4 regions of the Pseudomonas sp. ZT5P21 genome follow, and region 3 is predicted to be linked to each of the others. Evidence: predicted binding sites of a transcription regulator. Region 3 holds the regulator's gene; each other region holds the start of a gene.
The links. Region 3 encodes FliA, which starts transcription of late flagellar genes. Its sites were predicted from a motif close to CTAAAGTTTNNNNNNNNNNNGCCGNTAA; they were not measured.

Region 1: ACYZT9_RS02970 (methyl-accepting chemotaxis protein) is a predicted target of FliA. The motif match lies at 3,096-3,123, and genes of this name have one in related genera.
Region 2: motA (flagellar motor stator protein MotA) is a predicted target of FliA. The motif match lies at 2,842-2,869, and genes of this name have one in related genera.
Region 4: ACYZT9_RS25955 (methyl-accepting chemotaxis protein) is a predicted target of FliA. The motif match lies at 3,925-3,952, and genes of this name have one in related genera.

What each region holds. Positions count from the first base shown of each region.
Region 1 is NZ_CM142705.1:632,655-638,272, forward strand. It holds gene ACYZT9_RS02965 (potassium/proton antiporter) at 1-1,250, opposite strand, end outside; gene ACYZT9_RS02970 (methyl-accepting chemotaxis protein) at 1,415-3,040, opposite strand; gene ACYZT9_RS02975 (hypothetical protein) at 3,324-3,533, shown strand; gene ACYZT9_RS02980 (cell division protein ZapA) at 3,530-3,832, shown strand; gene ACYZT9_RS02985 (methyl-accepting chemotaxis protein) at 4,360-5,618, shown strand, end outside.
Region 2 is NZ_CM142705.1:723,167-728,784, forward strand. It holds gene asd (archaetidylserine decarboxylase) at 1-359, opposite strand, end outside; gene ACYZT9_RS03295 (rhodanese-like domain-containing protein) at 378-1,193, opposite strand; gene ACYZT9_RS03300 (HDOD domain-containing protein) at 1,233-2,771, opposite strand; gene motA (flagellar motor stator protein MotA) at 2,938-3,789, shown strand; gene motB (flagellar motor protein MotB) at 3,793-4,812, shown strand; gene ACYZT9_RS03315 (hypothetical protein) at 5,065-5,334, shown strand; gene rsgA (small ribosomal subunit biogenesis GTPase RsgA) at 5,426-5,618, opposite strand, start outside.
Region 3 is NZ_CM142705.1:4,198,140-4,203,757, reverse strand. It holds gene flhF (flagellar biosynthesis protein FlhF) at 1-1,219, shown strand, start outside; gene fleN (flagellar synthesis regulator FleN) at 1,336-2,166, shown strand; gene fliA (RNA polymerase sigma factor FliA) at 2,163-2,903, shown strand; gene ACYZT9_RS19475 (chemotaxis response regulator CheY) at 3,071-3,442, shown strand; gene ACYZT9_RS19470 (protein phosphatase CheZ) at 3,465-4,253, shown strand; gene ACYZT9_RS19465 (chemotaxis protein CheA) at 4,325-5,618, shown strand, end outside.
Region 4 is NZ_CM142705.1:5,566,637-5,572,254, forward strand. It holds gene ACYZT9_RS25945 (YifB family Mg chelatase-like AAA ATPase) at 1-396, shown strand, start outside; gene ACYZT9_RS25950 (aldose 1-epimerase family protein) at 393-1,607, opposite strand; gene ACYZT9_RS25955 (methyl-accepting chemotaxis protein) at 1,846-3,822, opposite strand; gene ACYZT9_RS25960 (LysR substrate-binding domain-containing protein) at 4,003-4,923, opposite strand; gene ACYZT9_RS25965 (NorM family multidrug efflux MATE transporter) at 5,083-5,618, shown strand, end outside.

The DNA.
Region 1 (5,618 bases), 2.0 Mb from region 3:
ACGAACAGCTCCCACTCGCTGGTGACATGCACTTCCAGCGCCGCGCGGGAGATCGGCGCCGGCTCTGGCGGAACGGTCACCTTCAGCAGCTTTGCCACCCATGGCAGGCTGGTGCCTTGCACCAGCAGCGAGACCAGCACGATAAAGAACGCGAGGTTGAAGTACAGCTGAGCGTTGGGCAGCCCTGCCATCAAAGGGAACACCGCCAGAATGATCGGGACCGCGCCCCGCAGGCCAACCCAGGAAATGAACGCCTTTTCGCGGCCATGGAAGGCCTTGAACGGCAGCAGGCCGACCATCACCGACAACGGCCTTGCAAACAGGATCATCCACAGCGCCAGGCCCAGTGCGGGCAGGGCAATCGGCAGCAAGTCATGTGGCGTGACCAGCAGACCCAGCACCAGGAACATGCCGATCTGCGCCAGCCAGGCCATGCCGTCGAGCATGTGCAAGATGCCGTGGCGGCTGCGCACCGGGCGGTTGCCTATCACCAGGCCGCACAGGTAAACCGCGAGGAAGCCGCTGCCGTGCAGGGCGTTGGTCAGGGCGAACACCACCAGCCCGCCGGCAATCACCAGGATGGGGTAGAGGCCGGTGGCCAGGTTGATGCGGTTGACCAGTTGCAGCATCAGCCAGCCGCCGCCCAGCCCGATCACGCCGCCGATGCCGAACTCACGCACCAGATGCCCCAACAGGTCCCAGTGCAGGCCGGTTTCGCCGCTGGCGAGCATGTCGATCAGCGTAACAGTAAGGAACACCGCCATCGGATCGTTGCTGCCGGATTCGATCTCGAGGCTGGCGGAGACCCGTTCATTCAGACCTTTGCCGCCAAGCAGTGAAAACACCGCTGCGGCATCGGTGGAGCCGACGATGGCGCCGATCAGCAACCCTTGAATCATGTTCAGATTGAACAGCCACGCCGCGGCCATGCCGGTCAGCCCGGTGGTAATCAACACACCGACCGTGGCCAGCGACAGCGCTGGCCATAACGCTACGCGGAAACTCGACACCCGTGTCCGCAAACCGCCGTCAAGCAGAATGACGGCCAGCGCGAGGTTGCCGACCAGATAAGCTGTGGGGTAGTTATCAAAAATAATACCAGCGCCATCGACGCCGGCCGCCATCCCCACGGCCAGGATAATCACCAGAATCGGGATGCCCAGGCGAGACGAAAGTGAGCTCACCAGAATGCTCGCACCTACCAGCAACGCGCCGATCAAGAACAGGCTGTTGATGGTCGTCGCATTCAAAGGCAGTACTCCAGAAAGCTGAAAGGCGGGCACAAACTGACCATGCAGTCTGCGTGCCAGCGATTCTAACCTGTTGAAATGTGATGCTGTCAAAAAGCTTTTGCGGCAATGACAACGTCGTCCGGTTGAGCTCCCTCGCTACAAGACATAGCTGACCTTGCGTGTTACAGGCTGAACCGCCCAACCATATTGTTCAGGTCCAGCGCCAATCGCGACAACTCATTACTCGCCGCGCTCGTCTGATTGGCCCCGGTCGCCGATTGCACCGACAAATCACGTATGTTCACCAGGTTGCGATCCACTTCCCGAGCCACCTGCGCCTGCTCTTCAGCCGCGCTGGCGATGACCAGGTTGCGTTCGTTGATTTCGACGATGGCGCTGTTGATGGTGTCCAACGACAGGCCGGCACCACGTGCGATGTTCAGGGTCGACTCGGCACGCTCGGTACTGTTGCGCATCGAATCCACAGCATGTTCGGTGCCGCTTTGAATGCTGCCAATCATGCGTTCGATTTCGCTGGTCGACTGTTGGGTGCGATGTGCCAGGGCGCGAACTTCATCCGCAACCACCGCAAAACCACGCCCGGCTTCACCCGCGCGAGCGGCTTCAATCGCTGCGTTCAAAGCCAGCAGATTGGTCTGGTCAGCCAAGCCACGGATCACGTCCAGCACCTTGCCAATGTCACGGGACTCATTCGCCAGGTCGCCAATCAGCGTGGCAGTGCTCTGCACATCGGCGCTCATGCGTTCGATGGCGCTGACCGTTTCCTGAACCAGATCACGGCCATCACCGGCCGACGTGGTGGCGTTCTTCGAAGCTTCGGATGTGCTCACCGCGTTGCGCGCTACTTCTTCCACGGCGCTGGTCATTTCGTTGACGGCGGTGGCGGCCTGTTCGATCTCGTTGTTCTGCTGGGTCAGGCCACGGGCGCTTTCGTCGGTGACGCTGTTGAGCTCTTCAGCTGCGGACGCGAGTTGCGTGGCCGAGCCGGAAATCCGCTGCAGTGTGTCGCGCAGCTTGTCCTGCATCTTCGCCATGGCCGCCAGCAGGCGGCCGGCTTCATCTTCACCATCAACGGTGATCGGGCGAGTCAGGTTGCCTTCGGCAATTGCTTCGGCGGCGCTCAAGGCGTTGGCGATCGGCTTGGTGATGCTGTTGGTCAACAGCCAGGCAAACAGCAGCGTCAGGCCGGAGGCGATGATCAGCAGGGTGATCACTAGATTGAAGGAGGTTGAATACTGCTCACCCGCCGTGCTGTCGGTTTTTTCGATTTGCCGGCTGTTGATCTCAAGCAACTTCGCGAGGGCCGCGTTGACTTCTTCGGAGTTGGCGAGCAGATCGGTGTTCAGCATCTTGCGCAGGTCGTCGACCTGATTGTTGCGCGAGAGCGTCTTCATCCGCTCTTCGAGCTGGCGATACTGCGCCAGCAACTGCACGTATTTATCATAAGCGCCGCGTTCTTCCGGGCCGTTGATCAGCGGTTCGTAGACTTTCTGCGCATCGCGGATCTGCTGGTTGCGCAGGTCGAACAGTTCCATGGTTTTCTGCTGAACATCGGGTTCGCGGTTCACCAGCAAACGGTACGACAACACCCGCAGACGCAAGGTTAACTGAGTGAACTCATCTAGGCTTTTGATGCTCGGCACGCTCATGGAGGCGATGTTCTCACCGGCACCGCGAATCTTGCTCATCTGGTTCAAGGCAAAGACCCCCAGGACCAGCATCAAACCGCCAATTAGAGCGAAGCCGAGGAACGCCCGTGGCGCGATATTCATATTACGAAGTGACATGGTGTTTACCGAAAAGAGCGCATCCGTGCGGCGCTGAGACTGACGTATGGATGACTTATCGGTCATACGACTAAAGTCTTGAGGGGCTGCGTGTATTTGTCGCAGCCAGACCGCCCCCTGTTGGCGACGAAGTGCAGGAACCAGATCCGCCAATCACAGTCTTTACAGTTCGCGAGAAAGGTTATCCGCCAGGAAAATCAAGGCTTTGCGCCCTAAGAATCCTGGCATCCGTGGTGACTTTTCTTTATCGTACGCGCCCTTTGAAATAGCCTGGAAATTCAAAATGTTGGAAGCATCCCTAAGTCAGTTGGAACAGTTGGTCAGCGACCTCGTTCAGCAGAACCAAACCCTGAGCGCAGAACTGGCCCAGGCCAAGGATGAAAACGAAAGCCTGCAACTGAGCCTGATGGAACAGGAAGAGAAACAAGGCGCCACCGCCGCTCGCATCCAGGCCTTGGTTGAACGCGTCAGCGCCAGCCCGGTCAGCGCATGAGTGTCGGCGCCGCAGGGGTAAAAGTCGTCTCGATCCTGGGGGAGGACTATTCGATCAAGGCGCCGGCCGGGGAAGAGCAAACCCTGCTGGACGCCGCCATGATGTTGAAGGCCGCTTTGGCCGACACCAAAAGAAAGTACCCGACGCTGATCGGTGACCGCCTGTTGGTGCTGGCTGCGATGAATCTGTGTTCTCAGCAGATCGAAATGCAAAAGCAGCACAAGCTCGACCTCGACCGTTACCAAGAGCAAGTCAGCGCCACGGTTGAAGTGATCTCCAAGACTATTAGTCAGGCGTAGTCATTTTTCTAACTTGAAGAAGATGCGCCCCTTTTGAGGCGCATTTTTTCTAGGCAGCACTCAGTCGAACCCAATAGCTGTTACTAGAAGAGGTATAAATGTATGTTTTTTTCTGAATCGTGTAAGTCTTTCCATTGAAGTCGAATTCGTCTCCCTTCGAGATATGTTTTTCAAGGTCCTCGATGCCGTTATCGCGAGGTAACACAGTAACTTGGCCGTTTAGTTCTAGTTCACATTTCATGATGTTGTCCTTAGTATTTGAATATTGATTTTGTCTACTGAATCTAAGTTTCACATCTTGGTAATCCCTAAATTCAAACACATGGTAGCGTCCGGATCTTGATCACGAACCTGTCAAATGTGACAGGGTTCATTATCTTTTTGGCGATAAGCAAATTGCGAGATCGTTATTAAAAACTCGTTCTTTCAGGTTTTGAATAGAATTCGAGAGAAAATTGTCGCATTGGTTGTATACAATCGGCACGCCAGTTGCAGTGTTTCAGCCTCTTATTCTTTGGGGGTGCTCCATGCAGTTCTGGCGACGCAGTATTCAATGGCAGTTAATCCTGAGCATGGGCACCGCCCTGCTGGTCAGTATCCTGATCGTGGTTGGCATTTATACCCTCTTGGTCAACCGTCTCGCTCAAGCCTATCTGGTCGAGCAAGCGCTGCCGTCGAGCATCGAAGCGATGCGCAACGACATCGAGCGTATCCTCGTCCAACCCCTGACCGCCGCCAAGGACATCGCCAGCAACAGCATGGTGCGCGACTGGCTGGCCGGGGGTGAAAACAGCGCCCAGACCGCCACGTTCGTGCAGTATCTGGAAGGCATCCGCGCCGAACATAAAGCCTTTACCGCGCTGATTGTCGGCACGGCTTCAAACCACTATTTCACTGAAAAAGGCCTGGACCGGATCCTCAGTCGCTCCAATCCCCAAGACGCCTGGTTTTACTCGTTCCTCGACAGCAACCAGCCGCGCACCCTCAATATCGACAATGACACCGCGACCGGAGAATTGGCGCTGTTCATCGACCTCAAGGTCGAACGGGCCGGCAAAGTCGTGGGCGTTGCCGGGCTTGGTCTGAGCATGAAAGAGCTGTCGGAGCTGATCCACAATTTCAACTTCGGCGAGCGTGGCAAGGTCTATCTCGTGCGTTCAGACGGTTTGATCCAGGTTCACCCTGAAGCGCAATTCAGCGGCAAACGCACCTTGGCCGAGCAGATCGGCGCGTCGGCAGCGCAGGCCTTCATGGGTCAACTCTCTACCTCCAGCGCTACCAACAGCAGCTTTGTGCGCGATGGCGAAGACTTCCTGGCGTTGAGCCTACCGTTGCGTGATTTGGGCTGGACGCTGGTGGCCGAAGTGCCACAGTCGCAGATCTACGCCGAAGCCCGCCGCGCCATGTTAATGAGCAGCAGCATCGGTCTGATGGTGGCGCTCGTGTGCCTGTTGCTGGTGGTGTTGCTGGCCCGTGGATTGGTTCGCCCGATTCGTCAGGTAACAGCTGCGCTAGTAGCCATCGGTAGCGGTGGTGGAGATTTGACCCACAGGTTAGATTCCAGCCGCGCCGATGAACTGGGTGACCTGGCGCGCGGTTTCAATCGATTCCTCGAAAGTCAGCGCGAGATGATTGGCGAAGTGCTGACCACCAGCGAGCGCTTGCGCACGGCCGTCGGCCAAGTGGCGCGGGTGGTGGACAACACCGCCGAACGATCCGGCCGTCAGCAGGAAATGACCGACATGGTCGCCACCGCTGTCCATGAAATGGGCCTGACTGTGCAGGA
Region 2 (5,618 bases), 2.1 Mb from region 3:
CCGCCGAGCAATTCCAGCACGCTGAAACTGTGGCCCTTGGCCTGGAATACACGGCCGTGCTCGATTGGGCCGAGCTGGCTGACGGCGCCGTCGGCCGGGCTGAGGATCGCGCCCGGGGTTTCGTCCAGCGGACGGGCGCCGTCTTTCAATGCGCGGGTGAAGAACGCGTTGAAATGCTCGTAAGCCGTCAGGTCTTCGACCAGAGCCTGAGACATGTCCACCTGATAACGCTTGGCGAACCACGCAGTGAACGCATTCTTGAACCAGCGCACACGGCATTCGGCGATGCAGCCGGCCAGTCGCGAGAGCAAGTGGTGAGGCAGCAGGTATTGGCTGAGGATAAACAAACGCTTATTCATTAACTGTCCTTAAAAACCTTAAATCTCTACGGGCGTATCGGGATGGTTGCCCCATTCGCCCCAGGAGCCGGCGTAGCCTTTGACCCGCGGATAACCGAGGGACTTGGCCACCAGATAGGTGAAGCCAGAACGGTGGTGGGTCTGGCAGTGGGTAATCACTTCTTTGTCTTTGCTGATCCCGAGTCGTTCGAGGATCTGCGGCATGTCCTTGCGGATTCGCAGGTTGCGCGCCTGATCCATGCCCGCGGTCCATTCGAAATTGACCGCACCAGGAATGTGTCCGGCCTTGGCCGCCAGGACTTTTTCGCCGGAGTACTCCAGTGGTCCACGCGCGTCCCAGATGGCCAGGTCCGACGCGCCAAGACGGCTTTGCAGGTATTCGCGGGTAGCGGTGGGTTCGTCGTGCAGGGTCAACGCAACCGGGCCGCCGACCGCGGGCGGAATCTGGATCGACATGGGCATGCCTTCCGCCAGCCAGGCCGTCAGACCGCCGTCGACATAGTGATATTTGCTGTGGCCGATGACATCCAGCAGCCAGATAAAACGCCCGGCCCAACCGCCGCCTTCGTCGTCATACACGACGTAGACCGCATCGGGATTGTGGCCCAGTTCACCGAACAACGCTTCGAGTGCGTTTTGCGGCGGCATCAGGCCTGGCGCAGGCGGTTGGCCAAGTTGCGTACGTTTCGGATCGACAAAGCGCGCACCGGGAACATGCCCTTCGGTATAGCGGGCGCTGCTGGTCAGGTCCACCAGAATCAGATCGCGGGCATCGAGGCGAGGGAGCAAGTCGCTCGGTTCGATCACCAGCGGCAAGCCAGAGAAGTCAGACATGTGAGGTCTCCAGAGCACAAAGGGGTGGATTGTAGCGGGTCATTGGCCGCGATGGCTAAAGCTGTGCAGGGCTTTCTCGATGCACTGCGCGGTTTTGCCAAAGGCCTGCACGGTGATTTCAGAAAATGGTCCGCCGCCTTGATCTGCCGCCACGATCATGATCACGCGGTCGTTGTTGACCAGCGAGCGTAACAACAGGTGTTCGCCACCGAACTGCGACCGCAGGCTGGCCGGTAGCAGCGCCGAAAATTGTGCGTTGTTGGCCGGTGTCAGGCGCACTTGGGCTTGCTGCGAGAGCAGGCGTTGCAGCACGGTGCTTTGGCTGACCACGAAATTCAGACCCGCCGCTTCTTTCGGCAACCCGGCAATCTGGTGCACCCGCAGATTGGCGTGCGCGCGGTCGGCCATCAGGATCATCACCCGACGCATGCCGCACGCGACCAGCGCGTCACGGGCCGAGTTGGTCAAGTGCATGGCATTGGTGAAACGGCTCGGCTCCACCAGCAGCTCGGCGCATTGTGCGCGCCACTTCGCCAGGTCTTCGGCGGTCGGCGCCGGGGCCGGCAGCAGGCCTGCGTGAACGCGGTGCATGCCCCACGGCCAGAGCAGCGAAACGGCTGGGTGCCAGAGGTCTGGCATGGCGTGTTGGCGCGCACTGTTGGCGGCCTGCTGGTGCAATTGTTGTTGCACCTCGTCCATCGGCATTTGCAGGTAAAGGCTGGTCAGGTATTGCCAGCGTTCGCTGTGCGGACTGTCCCAGGCCTGTTGCGCCGACAGCGCCAGTCCGTTTGCCAGCAGCACCGTGTTGGCCGGTTGATTGAGCCAGCGGCGTAGCGTCGGATCGTCATCGAGACGGTTCTGTTGGCGCAATGGATGATCGTTGTCGCGCGCAATGCGCAGGACTTTCACCAGTTCCCGCTGTTCGTTGAGCAACGCTTTGTAACCCTGTTGCACCCAGATCGGAAGGTGCCAGATCTCTACCAGCGCCTGAGCGATTTCCAGCAGGCGGACGCCGAACAGTTGTTGCTCGACCTTGCGCGCCGACTCGCCTTTATGGATGACCCGCAACTCCCATTCTTCGAGCAGTTGCGGATGGGTCAGCGCCAGGGGCCACAGCGGCGAAAGAAACAGCAGGCTGCCCCAGTGGATGTCCTGCCACAGACGCGCCAGGCGAGCGGCGAAAAAACCGTTGGCCTGTTGCGTCGCGTGCTGGCTGATCATCTGCAACTGGCGCAGGGCCACGGGAATGTCCGATTCCGGTTCCGCGGGCAGCCGCGCAAGCAACTCTTCGGTGCGCTTCAAACCGAGGCGATTGATCGCCACCTCAAGGTTTTCCGCAGGCTCGGTCATGCTGCCGTGGGTGTGCCGGTTGGCTTCGCGGATCACGCTCAAGGCCAGGGCGGGGCTGTCTTGCATCAGCTCGGCGATGTCGCGCAGCGAGCTGCGGTCGTTGCGAATGGCCTTGCAGACCCGATCATGACTGGCCTGCGGAACCGGCAGGCGCACGCCATCGAGAAGCTTTACCCAGCCTTGGAGTGTGGTCGGTTTTGGAGTTGGAACGTTCGTTTCGTTAGCCATGGTTGGACGCGATCACCGTCTGCATTACCTATGCCCGGAGCGGGCCAAATTGGCTTTTCGCCTGAACTGCCTATAGTCTGGCGCAGTTTTGCCGATAAGTAGAAGAAGAGATTTTTTAACTTCCGAATATGACCTTGAACCCGACTCAGTAAGTGCTCTCCTACCTATGGCTAAAATAATCGGCATCATCGTCGTATTCGCGAGCGTGCTCGGCGGATACGTGCTCTCCCACGGCAAGATTGCCGCCCTGATCCAGCCTTTCGAGGTGATGATCATCGGTGGTGCTGCCCTTGGCGCCTTCTTGCAGGCCAACCCCGGCTACATGACGATGCACGTACTCAAGAAGTCCTTGAGCATGTTCGGTTCGCGCTTCACTCACACCTTCTATCTTGAAGTGTTGGGATTGATCTACGAGATCCTCAACAAGAGCCGCCGCGAAGGAATGATGGCCATCGAAGGCGACATCGAAGATGCCGCCGCGAGCCCCATCTTCGCCAAGTACCCGACAGTCCTCAAAGACGAACGCATGACCGCGTTCGTCTGTGATTACCTGCGCATCATGTCCTCTGGCAACATGGCTCCCCACGAGCTGGAGGGACTGTTCGACATGGAGCTGTACAGCCTCAAGGAAGACCTTGAGCATCCGTCACACGCCGTCAACGGCATCGCCGACGGCATGCCCGGTTTCGGTATTGTCGCTGCCGTTCTGGGTATCGTGGTGACCATGGCCTCCCTGGGCGAAGGCGACCAGGCCTCCATCGGTCTGCACGTGGGCGCGGCTCTGGTCGGTACCTTCTTCGGTATTCTCGCGGCGTACGGTTTCTTCGGTCCGCTGGCTCACTCCCTGGCTCACGATGCCAAGGAAGAACTGAACGTCTACGAAGCCATCAAGGCCTCGCTGGTGGCTTCGGCGTCCGGTATGCCGCCATCGCTCGCGGTGGAGTTCGGTCGCAAGGTTCTGTACCCGGCGCACCGTCCCAGCTTCGCTGAGCTGGAACAAGCGGTTCGTGGTCGCTAAGCAATGGAAAATAACCAGCCAATAATCATCAAGCGCGTCAAGCGCATCGCCGCCGGGCATCACGGGGGCGCCTGGAAAATCGCCTTCGCCGACTTCGCGACGGCGATGATGGCGTTCTTCCTGGTGTTGTGGCTGCTGTCCACCGCAACACCGGAACAGAAGATCGCCATCGCCGGTTACTTCAAGGACCCGGTCGGCTTTTCCGAAAGCGGCACGCCTTACATCATTGACTTGGGTGGCTCGCCGACCCTGGCGCCTGAAAACACCCTCAACCCCGAGGTGAAATCCCAGCCGCAGCCGGACAAGGTGACCGTCGACGCCGAACAGGTCGAAGGCATGGCCGAGATGGTAGAGAAGGAGCGCCTCGAACTGTTACTGCAAGAACTGCAGAACAAGGTCGAAGAGAACCCGCAGCTGAAGAAATTCAAGGACCAGATTCTGTTCGAGATCACGCCGGACGGTTTGCGCATCCAGATCGTGGACGCCGAAAACCGCCCGATGTTCGACTCCGGCAGTGCCCGTCTGAAACCGTATTTCGAAGACATCCTGCTGGCCATGGCCGACACCATCAAAGCGGTGCCGAACAAGATCAGCATCAGCGGTCATACCGACGCCAAGCCATACTCGGGCACCGGCGACTTCGGTAACTGGGAGCTTTCAGCCAACCGGGCCAACGCTGCACGTCGGGCGTTGGTGGCGGGCAGTTATCCGGAGAAGCAAGTGGCGCGCGTCGTCGGTTATGCCTCGTCAGCCTTGTTCGATCGCGAGAAACCGCTCAACCCGGTCAACCGCCGTATCGACATTATCGTGCTGACCAAGAAAGCCCAGCGTGCCATCGAAGGTTCGCAAGGCGCGGAGCCGGCTACAGAGCCGACGCAAGGGCAGGGCGGCCCGGGTGAAGTGCCTGCCGACCCGAACGCGTTGCCGGCGGATAAAGAACCATTGCCGGCCCATGAGCTTCGTGAGCGATTGAATCTGTTTGATGACCCGGCGCCGAAACCGGGTGAACCGCCGAAGCAGTGACCACAATAAAGCCGACAGCGATGTCGGCTTTTTTTTGTCTGTCGTTTGTGAGGTGGGAGATTGCGTCTTCATCCCGTGCCGATGCTTCCGAGGGCATTATTGATAGCTGTAGGAACGATCTGAAATTTCGTGCCGGGGTTCTCAGTCGTGCAAGCATCTGCCTATAGTTCCGCCGTTGCTGCCAATGTGGTGACCGATCTTAGCCGGTCGAATAAAGATGAAACCTCTTAAACGTATCTGGAGTTTTTGACCATGGCTAAGTACCACCCGCTCCAAGGCAACTTCAGCGTCGGCCCCACCCTGTACATCGACACCGAAGCCCGCGCTGCCGACCTCCTCGAAACCGCCGTCCACCGACTCAAAGCCGCGCGTAATCTGCTCAACAGCGTCACTTGCCTGTGCGTCAAAGAAGCCGAAGGTCACGACCTGGAGCATTTCGCCAATGCTGCACACATGTTAATTCAAGACGGCTGTGATGCCTTGGATGTGCTGGGCTGGACGCTGGAAAAAGCCGCACGCTGAAAACGAGAAAGCCGCGATATTCGCGGCTTTTTCGTTTCGAATTGAAGGTTGCTGATCATTTTCGCGGCGTCACGAAAATGATCAGGGCTGCTTAATAGCTGCTCTCCGGCAAACTCGCAATAATCGAGCGATAGCTGTTCATCCGTTGCTGCTGCACGCGGCCTTCTTCCAGGGCGATGAGCAATGCACAACCCGGTTCGCGGTCGTGCTTGCAATCGCGGAAGCGGCAAGTGCCGATCAAATCGTTGAACTCGATGAAACCGGCTTCGACGTCGGCGCGGCTG
Region 3 (5,618 bases):
TGTGGAGCTGACGGCTGCCCTGGATTACAAACTGTCGGCGCTGGCCCCGCGTGTTCCGAACATGGAACTCGAGGACGAGCTGCGCAAGACCCAGTCGCGGATCGTGACCGCCCAGGCCGAACTGAGCCTGCGTAGCGAGGGCGAGAGCGACAAAGCCACCAATCGCCAGTTGTTCGCCGGCCTGCCGTTGACCGCCGCCGAGCCGCTGATCGAACCGACTTACACCGAACCCCGCCGTGCAGCGCCGGCCCCTGCGCCAGTCTCCGCCGGTGTCGATCCGCGGGCGTTCGACTCGATGCGTTTCGAACTCAACAGCCTGCGCGAACTGATGGAAGTGCAACTCGGTTCGCTGGCCTGGAACCAGTTGCAAGGCAGTCGTCCGGCCCAGGCCAACCTGTGGCGCCGCCTGCAACGGATCGGTTTATCCGGCCCGTTGTCCCGCGACCTGCTGGCGATGATTACCGACATTGAAGAACCTCGCCAGGCCTGGCGCATGTTGTTGGCGCACCTGGCGCGGATGATTGCCACACCGGAAGTCGAGCCGCTGGAAGAGGGCGGTGTGATTGCCATGGTCGGTCCTGCCGGCATGGGCAAGACCACCACTCTGGCCAAACTCGCGGCCCGTTACGTGCTCAAGTACGGCGCGCAGAACATCGCGCTGGTGAGCATGGACAGCTACCGCATCGGTGCTCAGGAACAACTCAAGACCCTGGGTCGGATCCTCAACGTGTCGGTAACGCACGTCGACCCGGGCCAGTCTCTGGTGCAGGCGCTGGAGCCTTTGCTGCGCAAGCGTGTGGTGCTGATCGATACGGCGGGCCTTCAGGCCAGCGATCCGGCACTGCGCATGCAGCTCGAGAGCCTGGCCGGTCGTGGCATCAAATCAAAAAATTATCTGGTTCTGGCAACCACCAGCCAGAAACAGGTTCTAACCGCCGCTTATCACAGTTACAAGCGCTGCGGGCTCGCTGGCTGCATCCTGACTAAACTGGATGAAACAGCAAGCTTGGGCGAGGTGTTGAGCCTGGCAATCAGTCATGAGTTACCGGTGGCTTACCTGACCGATGGGCCGCGGATTCCGGATGATTTGCATCTGCCGCGGCGTCATCAATTGGTCAGCCGCGCCGTCAGCGTGCAAATGCAGGAAGAACCCAGCGAAGAAGCCATGGCTGACATGTTCGCTGATATTTACCACAGCCCGACCAAGCAGGTCGGCTGAGGTATTAATGAACAGTTTTTGTACCTACATCGATGGTCTGCCATGCATTGTTCCGTTTGTGAACGCGCAGCCAGTAATGTGGCCTCCGTCTATGCAAGACAAGGTAAAGAAATAACATGGGCAGCATGCATCCCGTACAGGTGATCGCGGTGACCGGCGGCAAAGGTGGCGTCGGGAAGACTAACGTGTCAGTGAACTTGTCCCTGGCTCTAGCTGAGCTCGGCCGGCGCGTCATGCTGCTGGACGCTGATCTGGGGCTGGCGAATGTCGACGTCCTGCTGGGACTGACACCCAAACGCACCCTGGCCGACGTGATCGAAGGCCGCTGTGAGCTGCGCGACGTGTTGTTGCAAGGCCCCGGCGGCATCCGCATCGTCCCGGCCGCATCCGGCACTCAGAGCATGGTGCATCTGAGCCCGGCGCAGCACGCTGGCTTAATCCAGGCGTTCAGCGATATTGGCGACAACCTCGACGTCCTGGTGATCGACACCGCCGCGGGTATTGGTGACTCTGTAGTCAGTTTCGTTCGCGCCGCGCAAGAAGTCTTGCTGGTGGTCTGCGACGAGCCGACCTCGATCACCGACGCCTATGCACTGATCAAGCTGCTGAACCGCGACTACGGCATGAACCGCTTCCGGGTCCTGGCCAATATGGCCCAGAGCCCGCAGGAAGGTCGCAACCTGTTCGCCAAGTTGACCAAGGTCACGGATCGCTTCCTCGACGTCGCCTTACAATACGTCGGTGCGGTGCCGTACGACGAAAGCGTGCGCAAGGCCGTTCAGAAGCAGCGTGCGGTCTATGAAGCTTTTCCGCGTTCCAAGTGCTCCCTGGCCTTCAAGGCCATCGCGCAAAAGGTCGATACCTGGCCGCTGCCCGCCAACCCGCGCGGGCACCTGGAGTTTTTCGTCGAGCGCCTCGTGCAACAAACGGCAGGACCCGTGCTATGACAGCCAGCGGTTACAACCTTTACAAGAAATCGGCACGTGACGCGCAGTACGAGCTGATCGAGCGTTACGCGCCACTGGTCAAACGCATTGCTTACCACTTGTTGGCGCGATTGCCCGCCAGTGTCCAGGTCGAAGACCTGATCCAGGCCGGCATGATCGGCCTGCTTGAAGTGTCGACCAAATACGACGCCAGCAAAGGCGCGAGTTTCGAGACGTACGCGGGCATACGAATCCGCGGCGCCATGCTCGATGAAGTCCGCAAGGGAGACTGGGCGCCACGTTCGGTCCACCGCAATACCCGCATGGTCAGCGACGCAATTCGCTCGATTGAAGCTAAAACCGGCCGTGACGCTAAAGATCACGAAGTTGCGGCCGAACTCCAATTGAGTCTCGACGATTACTACGGGATTTTGAACGACACCTTGGGCAGCCGGTTATTCAGTTTCGACGATCTCTTGCAGGACGGCGAACACGAAGGGCTGCACGAGGATGGCGCGAGTGCTCATCTCGAGCCGTCACGCGATCTGGAAGATGAACGCTTCCAGGCGGCGCTGGCGGACGCGATTGCCAATTTGCCGGAGCGTGAGCGACTGGTGTTGGCGCTGTACTACGACGAAGAGTTGAATCTCAAGGAAATCGGTGAAGTCCTGGGGGTCAGCGAATCTCGGGTCAGCCAGTTACACAGCCAGTGCGCGGCCCGTTTGCGGGGGCGTTTGGGGGAGTGGCGAGCGCGCTGAAGGCAGTGTGGGGACACTGCGAACGTGGCTGGTGTGGTGTTTAACTGCGCCGGTTTCGATCTGTTGTGCTCCAGACAGTCATCGAGTGCTTTGCCGGATTGATTGAAATGGCGCGTCCAGGTGCTGGGCGCGTTTAAGACTGCTTGGAGGTCGAATTGGACAAGAACATGAAAATCCTCATCGTTGATGACTTCTCAACGATGCGGCGGATCATAAAAAACCTGTTGCGTGACCTTGGGTTCACCAACACGGTCGAGGCTGACGATGGCACCACTGCCATTCCGGTTCTCAACAGCGGAAGCATCGACTTTCTGGTAACGGACTGGAACATGCCTGGCATGACCGGTATCGATCTGCTGCGTCACGTGCGCGCCGATGAAAAGCTCAAGCACCTGCCGGTGCTGATGGTGACCGCTGAAGCCAAGCGCGAGCAGATCATCGAAGCGGCCCAGGCCGGTGTTAACGGCTATGTGGTCAAGCCCTTCACGGCCCAGGCGTTGAAAGAAAAAATCGAGAAGATTTTCGAACGCATCGGTTGAGAAACTGCGCCACGGGGGAGCTATGGACCATAACGAATCTTCACAGGGCGATTTTGAATCGACCCTGAAAAAACACGCGGTCGAGCTGGTCGAAAGCCTTGAAAAAGGCAAGTTCGGCGACGCTGTGCAACTGATCCATGAGCTCAATCAGACCCGTGACCGCGGCCTGTATCAGGAAGTGGGCAAGCTCACTCGCGAGCTGCACAGCGCGATCGTCAATTTCCAGATTGACCCGCACATGCCGCAAGCCGAGGAAGTGTCCCAAATCACGGATGCCACCGAGCGTCTGGGTTACGTTGTGAAGCTGACCGAGGCTGCCGCCAACCGCACCATGGATCTGGTCGAAAACTCCACGCCGCTGGTCAACAGCCTGAGCGATGAAGCGCAGGCGCTGAGCACGGACTGGGGACGCTTCATGCGTCGCGAAGTCGGGGCTGAAGAGTTCCGCGAGCTGGCACGGCGTGTCGACGGTTTCCTGGCACGCAGCAGCACGGACAATCGCGCGGTGTCGAGCAACCTCAATGACATTTTGCTCGCCCAGGATTACCAGGACCTCACCGGTCAGGTGATCAAGCGGGTGACCCAATTGGTCACCGAAGTAGAAAGCAACCTGCTCAAGCTCGTACTCATGGCCAGTCATGTGGACCGCTTTGCGGGCATCGAACATGACCGTGAAGCGATGCTTGCAGAAAAAGATCCGCAAAAACATCTCTCTCAGGGTGAAGGTCCGCAGATTCATGCCGATAAAAGAGAAGACGTTGTGTCCGGTCAGGACGATGTGGACGATTTGCTATCCAGCCTAGGGTTTTAGAATTTTAGAATTTTAGAATTTTAGAATTTTAGGTTTTTTAGGTTTTTAGACCTGTTAGGAGCACCCCCTTAATGAGCTTCGGCGCCGATGAAGAGATCCTTCAGGATTTCCTGGTTGAGGCCGGCGAGATTCTAGAGCAATTGTCCGAACAACTGGTCGAGCTGGAAAGCCGACCGGATGATGCGGACTTGCTCAATGCAATTTTTCGCGGTTTTCACACTGTAAAAGGGGGCGCCGGCTTCCTCCAGCTCAACGAGCTGGTGGAGTGCTGTCACATCGCCGAGAACGTGTTCGACATCCTGCGCAAGGGTGAGCGTCGCGTCGACTCGGAATTGATGGACGTGGTTCTCGAAGCGCTGGACGCGGTGAACAGCATGTTTACCGAAGTTCGCGAGCGCAGCCCGATCACGGCTGCCACGCCTGAATTGCTCGCGGCCCTGGCTCGTCTGGCCGAGCCGCAAACCGCGGATGAAGCCTCACCTGTGGCTCAAGTGGTGGAAGAACCGGCTGCCGAAGCCGAATCAGGCGACATCACCGATAACGAATTCGAACAACTGCTGGACTCGCTGAACGCCGTCAAGGCACAGGCCGAGGCGCCGGCGGCTGCTCCGGTTGCAGCGACCAATGCGGCGGCCAGCGACGAAATCACCGATGCAGAATTCGAGTCGTTGCTCGATCAATTGCACGGCAAAGGACAGTTTGCCGTCGACGCGGTGGCAGCACCCGCTACGCCCGCACCGGCTACCCCGAAAGCGCCAGGCGACAGTTCAGACATTACCGACGACGAATTCGAAGCACTGCTCGATCAGTTGCACGGCAAGGGCAACTTTGCGGTTGACGCGCTGGAATCGGCCATTGCTTCGGCGCCGGTCGCCACTGCGCCCACCGCTAAAGCGGCCGGCAGCGATCTGATCTCCGATCACGAGTTCGAATCGCTGCTTGACGATTTGCACGGTAAAGGCAAGTTCACTGAAGTCGGCACCGGTTCTGCCTCTTCTTCAGTAGCAGCACCCGTCGCCAAAGCCCCGGCACCTGTCGCCAAGGCGCCCGAACCAAAAGCCGAAGCACCGAAGCCCGCCGCCGCTTCACCGGCGCCTGCCCGTGCACCGGCCGCGCCACCGGCGGAAAAACCGGCCAGCGAAGCCGAGACCACCGTGCGGGTCGACACCGCGCGTCTCGATGAAATCATGAACATGGTCGGCGAATTGGTCCTGGTGCGTAACCGCCTGGTTCGCCTCGGGGCCAATAGCGCCGATGAAGCCATGTCCAAAGCCGTGTCGAACCTTGACGTGGTCACGGCCGACCTGCAAACCGCGGTCATGAAGACCCGGATGCAACCGATCAAGAAAGTTTTCGGGCGCTTCC
Region 4 (5,618 bases), 1.4 Mb from region 3:
CAGCGTTATCGCAACAAACTGTCGGGGCCACTGCTGGATCGTATCGACCTGCACCTGACCGTCGCTCGGGAAGCCACGGCGTTGAATCCTGCGATCAAACCCGGTGATGACACGGCCACCGCTGCTGTGCTGGTAGCCGACGCCCGAGAACGACAACACAAACGCCAAGGCTGCGCCAATGCCTTCCTTGATCTGCCGGGCCTTCGCAAGCATTGCAAGTTATCCACAACCGATGAAGCCTGGCTGGAAACCGCCTGTGAACGGCTGACCTTGTCGCTCCGATCAGCCCATCGACTGCTCAAAGTCGCGCGAACCTTGGCAGACCTCGAGCAGGTCGATGGCATCACCCGCGAACATCTGGCGGAGGCGTTGCAGTATCGGCCTAGTTCAAACTAGTCCTTGGAAAGATCCACCAAAGGAACCTGCCTGACTTCAGTCTCCCGACCACCCTGAATCTCGCTCACCCGCTTCAAAGCGTTATCTACAGCACTCTTATCCGCCAGCAAGCTGTAACTGATCTGGAATTGCTTGCGTTCTTTTGGCGCAATCGTCGGTACTAAACCGAGCGGGCGCTGGTACCGACGGTTATAGGAGAAACTCGTTCCCGGCTCGAGACCGGTCACATAGCCCTGGCCTTGAGTATCGGTGTTTTTCCACAGGGAAAAGACCGGCAACGTTTGAGTGTTGAAACCCACCGATACACCCAGACTACCCGCCTTGTTATGCAGCACGGTCAGCGTATCGCCCTTGGCGTCGGCATAGGGCACGACGTTGTAAACCGTCTCATCGTAATCCCTGGTCGGCGCGCGGAACGCCTGCCAGTCCGGCAAGTCACCTTTGGCCTTGTCGTTGAACGGCGATACCTGCTTGACCGGTGCGGCGAAGCGGGCGCCCTGCTCCAGGAAAGGGGTGCTGAAATTGCTGTGATACAGCGCCTGGTATTCCTTTGGATAGTCGCCGTTGTTGGTCAAGGTGTCGTTGAGCGCAAAAACCACGCTGCCGGGTTCGGTGACCAGCTCGGTCGCGACGGAGAAATCGACCTTCTTGAACGCCTGCTCTTTCAGCTCGCCGCGCAGGCTAATGGCGTAAGGCGGCTCTTCGTCGATGTGCAGAGTGACTTTGCTGGCCGGAATGTTGGCGGCACGACCATGCAGCGTCAGCAGTTCGCCGTTGTCCATGCCGGGGTGGCCGACCCACTCATAGCCGCAGCGGGTGACCAGTTCGTTGAAGCCTTCCAGCCAGCCCAATCCGCCGCGACCGTTAAGTTCGATGAAGGACGGATTGACCACTTCCTTGACCGGCGAATCCCAACCCATGCGCACATTTCCTACAGAAGCATGTAGGACGTTCATCCCGCGAGTCGGCACCACCGAGAGTTTCATCGTGCCGTTATCGATGTCGACGATGCTGACGCCCTCCTGCCGGCCACCATGCAGTGTGCGCAGGGTTACGGAGAAGGGTTTGTCGGTTTTTACCCCGAGTTGCTGGCTGGTGATCTTCCAGCTTTCGGCGGCTTTGTCAGTGTCGAGCAGGACGTAATCCCATGCCATGGCGTGGGAGGCGGCAGAGACTGCGCCGAGGGCGACGATGAGTTTGAGCGGAGTCATGGCAGGAGCCTTTATTGGAGTTATGCCATTTTTATAGACTTGCTGAAACGATTCATCAAGTTCAAAAATGCAAATCACCCGGAAAGAATCGATCTGCGGTTTTGGTACACACTTACGAATGAGTTGGTCCCTTCGCGAGCAAGCCCGCTCCCACAGGTTCGGCGTCGTTCACACGATTGCGGATCGACGCTAACTCTGTGGGAGCGGGCTTGCTCGCGAAAGCTATTTCAAAGACGCCTCAACGAAACCGGTCTACCTCTTGGCGCAAGTCCGCCGCGAGCTTCTCCAGCTCTTTGGCGGTCACGGCCAGGTTCGACACCACTTCCCGTTGCTCACTGTTGGCCAATGCAATGCTTTGCAGATTGCTGCTAAGCAAGGTCGCCGTGCTGCTCTGCTCCTGCGTTGCCGTCGTAATCGCCGCAAATTGCTGACCCGCCGAACGACTCTGCTCATCGATTCGAGCCAGCGCCGATGCGACGTTTGCGTTGCGCGAAAGGCCTTCCTGCATCAGCACATTGCCCTGCTCCATGGTGCTGATGGCGTTGCCAGTTTCCTGCTGAATGCTCTGGATCATCCCCGAGATTTCGTCCGTGGCCTGACGAGTACGCGAAGCTAGGTTTCGAACCTCATCGGCCACCACTGCAAAACCGCGACCTTGCTCACCGGCGCGCGCCGCTTCGATCGCCGCGTTCAGCGCCAGCAGGTTGGTTTGTTCGGCAATCGAAGTGATCACGCCGACAATGCCGCCGATTTCCTGAGAGCGCTGGCCCAAGGTGTTAATCACCGTGGCAGTGCTGTTCAGGGCTCCGGCAATTTGCTCCAGGGACGAAGACGCTTCGCCCATTGATGTACGACCGATCTGGGTTTGCTGTGCGTTTTCCTGCGCCAGACGCTGGGTGCTGCCCATGTTGTCGGCAATGTTCAGCGATGTGGCGCTGAATTCTTCCACAGCGCCGGCCATGCTGGTGATTTCGCCGGACTGCTGCTCCATGCCTTCATAGGCACCGCCCGACAGACCGGACAAGGCCTGGGCACGGCTGTTGACCTCCTGAGAGGCTTTTCGGATGTGCTCGACCATGGTCGACAGTGCTTGGCTCATCTGGTTGAAGGCACGGGCCAGTTGACCGATTTCGTCGTTGCTCGACACGTTCAGGCGCACGCTCAGATCACCGGCGCCGAGGGCTTCGGCCTGACGGACCAGATCGCCCAGCGGCGCGAGTTTGCTGCGCAGCAGCCAGACGGCGGAACCGACAGCGATCAACATCGATAGAAGACTGCCAATCGCCAATTGAATGCCGACGCTCCAGGTGACCGCGCTGATTTCCGCTTTGGGCATGCTTGCCACGACTGACCATGGCCCGCCGTCGAATGGCACCGCAACGCTGTAGAAGTCTTCGGACGTGTCGCTCCAGAAATCACCCTTACCCGGCGTTTTCGCCAGCGCGCCAATGGCCGGGACGGCTTTATCCAACGCTTGTACGCCGGCGATCGGCACCAGCCACTTGTTCTGCTCATCCAGCAACGCCAGGGAACCGGTCTGGCCGATGCGGAAGCGCTTGAGGTTGGCGAACTGGGCGTTCTGAGCGTCGGTGTAATCAAATCCTACGAACAGCACCGCAATCACCTTACCGCTGCCGTCGCGAACAGGGGTGTATTGCGTCATGTAGGAACGTTCGAAGAGCAAGGCGCGGCCGACGTAGCTCTGCCCCGCCATCAGGCGTGCATAGGCCGGATTGGCATGATCCAGCAACGTGCCGATGGCGCGGCTGCCATCTTGTTTGCTCAGGGATGTGCTGACCCGAATGAAGTCCTCGCCGCTGCGCACGAACACCGTCGCAACACCCGCCGTCATTTGCTTGAACTCGTCCACTTCCTTGAAGTTGTTGTTCAACACTTCATTGCCCAGGTGCAGGCCCGGGGTCTGCGTGCCGGCAACCGTCACTGGATCGTCCGCATGCACGCTGAGGCCTGCGCTGAAGCGCTTCTCGAACAGACCAGCCAGGCGCTGGGTGCTTTCACGCAACGTGCCGTGAAACGTACTCAACTGGTCGGCCAGCAAGCGGGCTTCACTGGCCAGGTGCTCTTCGCGGGTGGCGAGGTTGGCAGTGTCCAGCGAACGCAGGGCGAACACGGTGCTGCCGCTGATGACAATCGCCAGAATAACGCCGAGCGCAAGTCCAAGCTGAGAGGCAATCCGGGCACGAGGTTGAGACATGACAGCTCCTGGCCAAGTGGCCCGATCTTGTTTGATCGGCTGCTCAGCAAAATTTCTAACAATGGGAATAACGTCGAACCTGCACGAAGGTTCCATCTGCAGATTTCGGCGGTAAACCTGAATACTTGAGTAATTAACCGGGATATGGCTCAAGGCCTCTATTACGAGAGCTCTATCGATTCAGCTCAAGTGCTCGACGTCCGGCAATGTCATGGCCCGTGCTTCGCCTTGCAGGAAATCGCTGAGACGACGCAAACGTTCACCTCCGGGGCGTGTTTTCGGCCAGACGAGGTAATAATTCTCACCACTTGCGACGGCGGTCGGCCACGGCAAACTTAGACGGCCCTGGGCCACATCTTCGGCCACCATCAGCAGATCGCCCATGGACACCCCATAGCCTCGGGCGGCGGCAATCATTCCCAATTCGAGCGTATCGAACACTTGCCCACCTTTGAGCGACACCTGATCCGTCAGGCCCATGCGCTCCAGCCAATTGCGCCAGTCACGCCGGTCCGGCGTCGGGTGTAGCAGCTCGGCATTGGCCAGACGCGCGACATCCCACGGTTGATCCTTCAGAAGATTCGGCGCGCCCACCGGAATAAGTTCTTCCGGGAACAGGAAACTCGCCTCCCAGTCCGGCGGAAAATGCCCACTGCTGAGGATGACGGCGCAGTCGAACGGCTCATGGTTGAAGTCCACCGAGTCGACATCCATCCAGGCGCTGGTCAGTTGCACTTCGTTGCCCGGTTGCAGATGACGGAAACGGCTGAGTCGCGCCAACAACCAGCGCATGGTCAGGGTGGACGGGGCTTTCATGCGCAGGATGTCATCTTCGGCGCGCAAGGTATTGCAGGCGCGCTCAAGCGCCGTAAAGCCTTCGCGGATGCCGGGCAGGATCAGCCGTGCGGACTCGGTCAGTTGCAAATTGCGCCCGCTGCGGTGAAACAGCCGACAGGCGAAATGCTCTTCGAGCGTACGAATGTGCCGACTGACCGCGCTCTGGGTAATCGATAACTCTTCGGCTGCTCGGGTAAACGAGCTATGCCGCGCCGCCGCTTCAAATGCGCGAAGGGCATACAACGGAGGGAGACGACGAGACATTCGGAATACTCCTATGGGCGCTATTCCATCAAGTTATCAGAAACTTCCCAGCATGAGTTTTAATCATGCTACCCATCCTATTTATCCCTTTGTGCAAACCCCGCAGAGCGCCGAGAATCGACGCTTTCCTGTTATCTCGGACAATCGAGCGTGATGACCATGCAGCATCCAGCGCGTACTGAACTCTGGGCCATCCTTCGGCTGGCTGGGCCGTTGATTGCCTCGCAGTTGGCGCACATGCTGATGGTCCTCACCGACACCTTGATGATGGCGCGCCTGAGCCCCGAAGCCCTGGCCGGCGGAGGGCTGGGTGCGGCGACGTATTCGTTTGTGTCTATCTTCTGCATTGGCGTCATGGCGGCGGTCGGTACCCTGGTTGCAATCCGTCAGGGCGCAGGCGATATCGTCGGGGCGGCGCGTCTGACTCAGGCCGGATTGTGGCTGGCGTGGTTGATGGCGTTGGTCGCCGGGTTGCTGCTGTGGAATCTCAAACCGGTTTTGCTTTTGTTCGGCCAGACCGAAACCAACGTCCAGGCCGCTGGGCAGTTCCTGTTGATTCTGCCGTTCGCCCTGCCCGGCTACCTGAGCTTCATGGCGTTGCGCGGCTTCACCAGCGCCATCGGCCGGGCGACGCCGGTGATGGTTATCAGCCTCGGCGGCACCGTGGCCAATTTTCTGCTCAACTATGCGTTGAT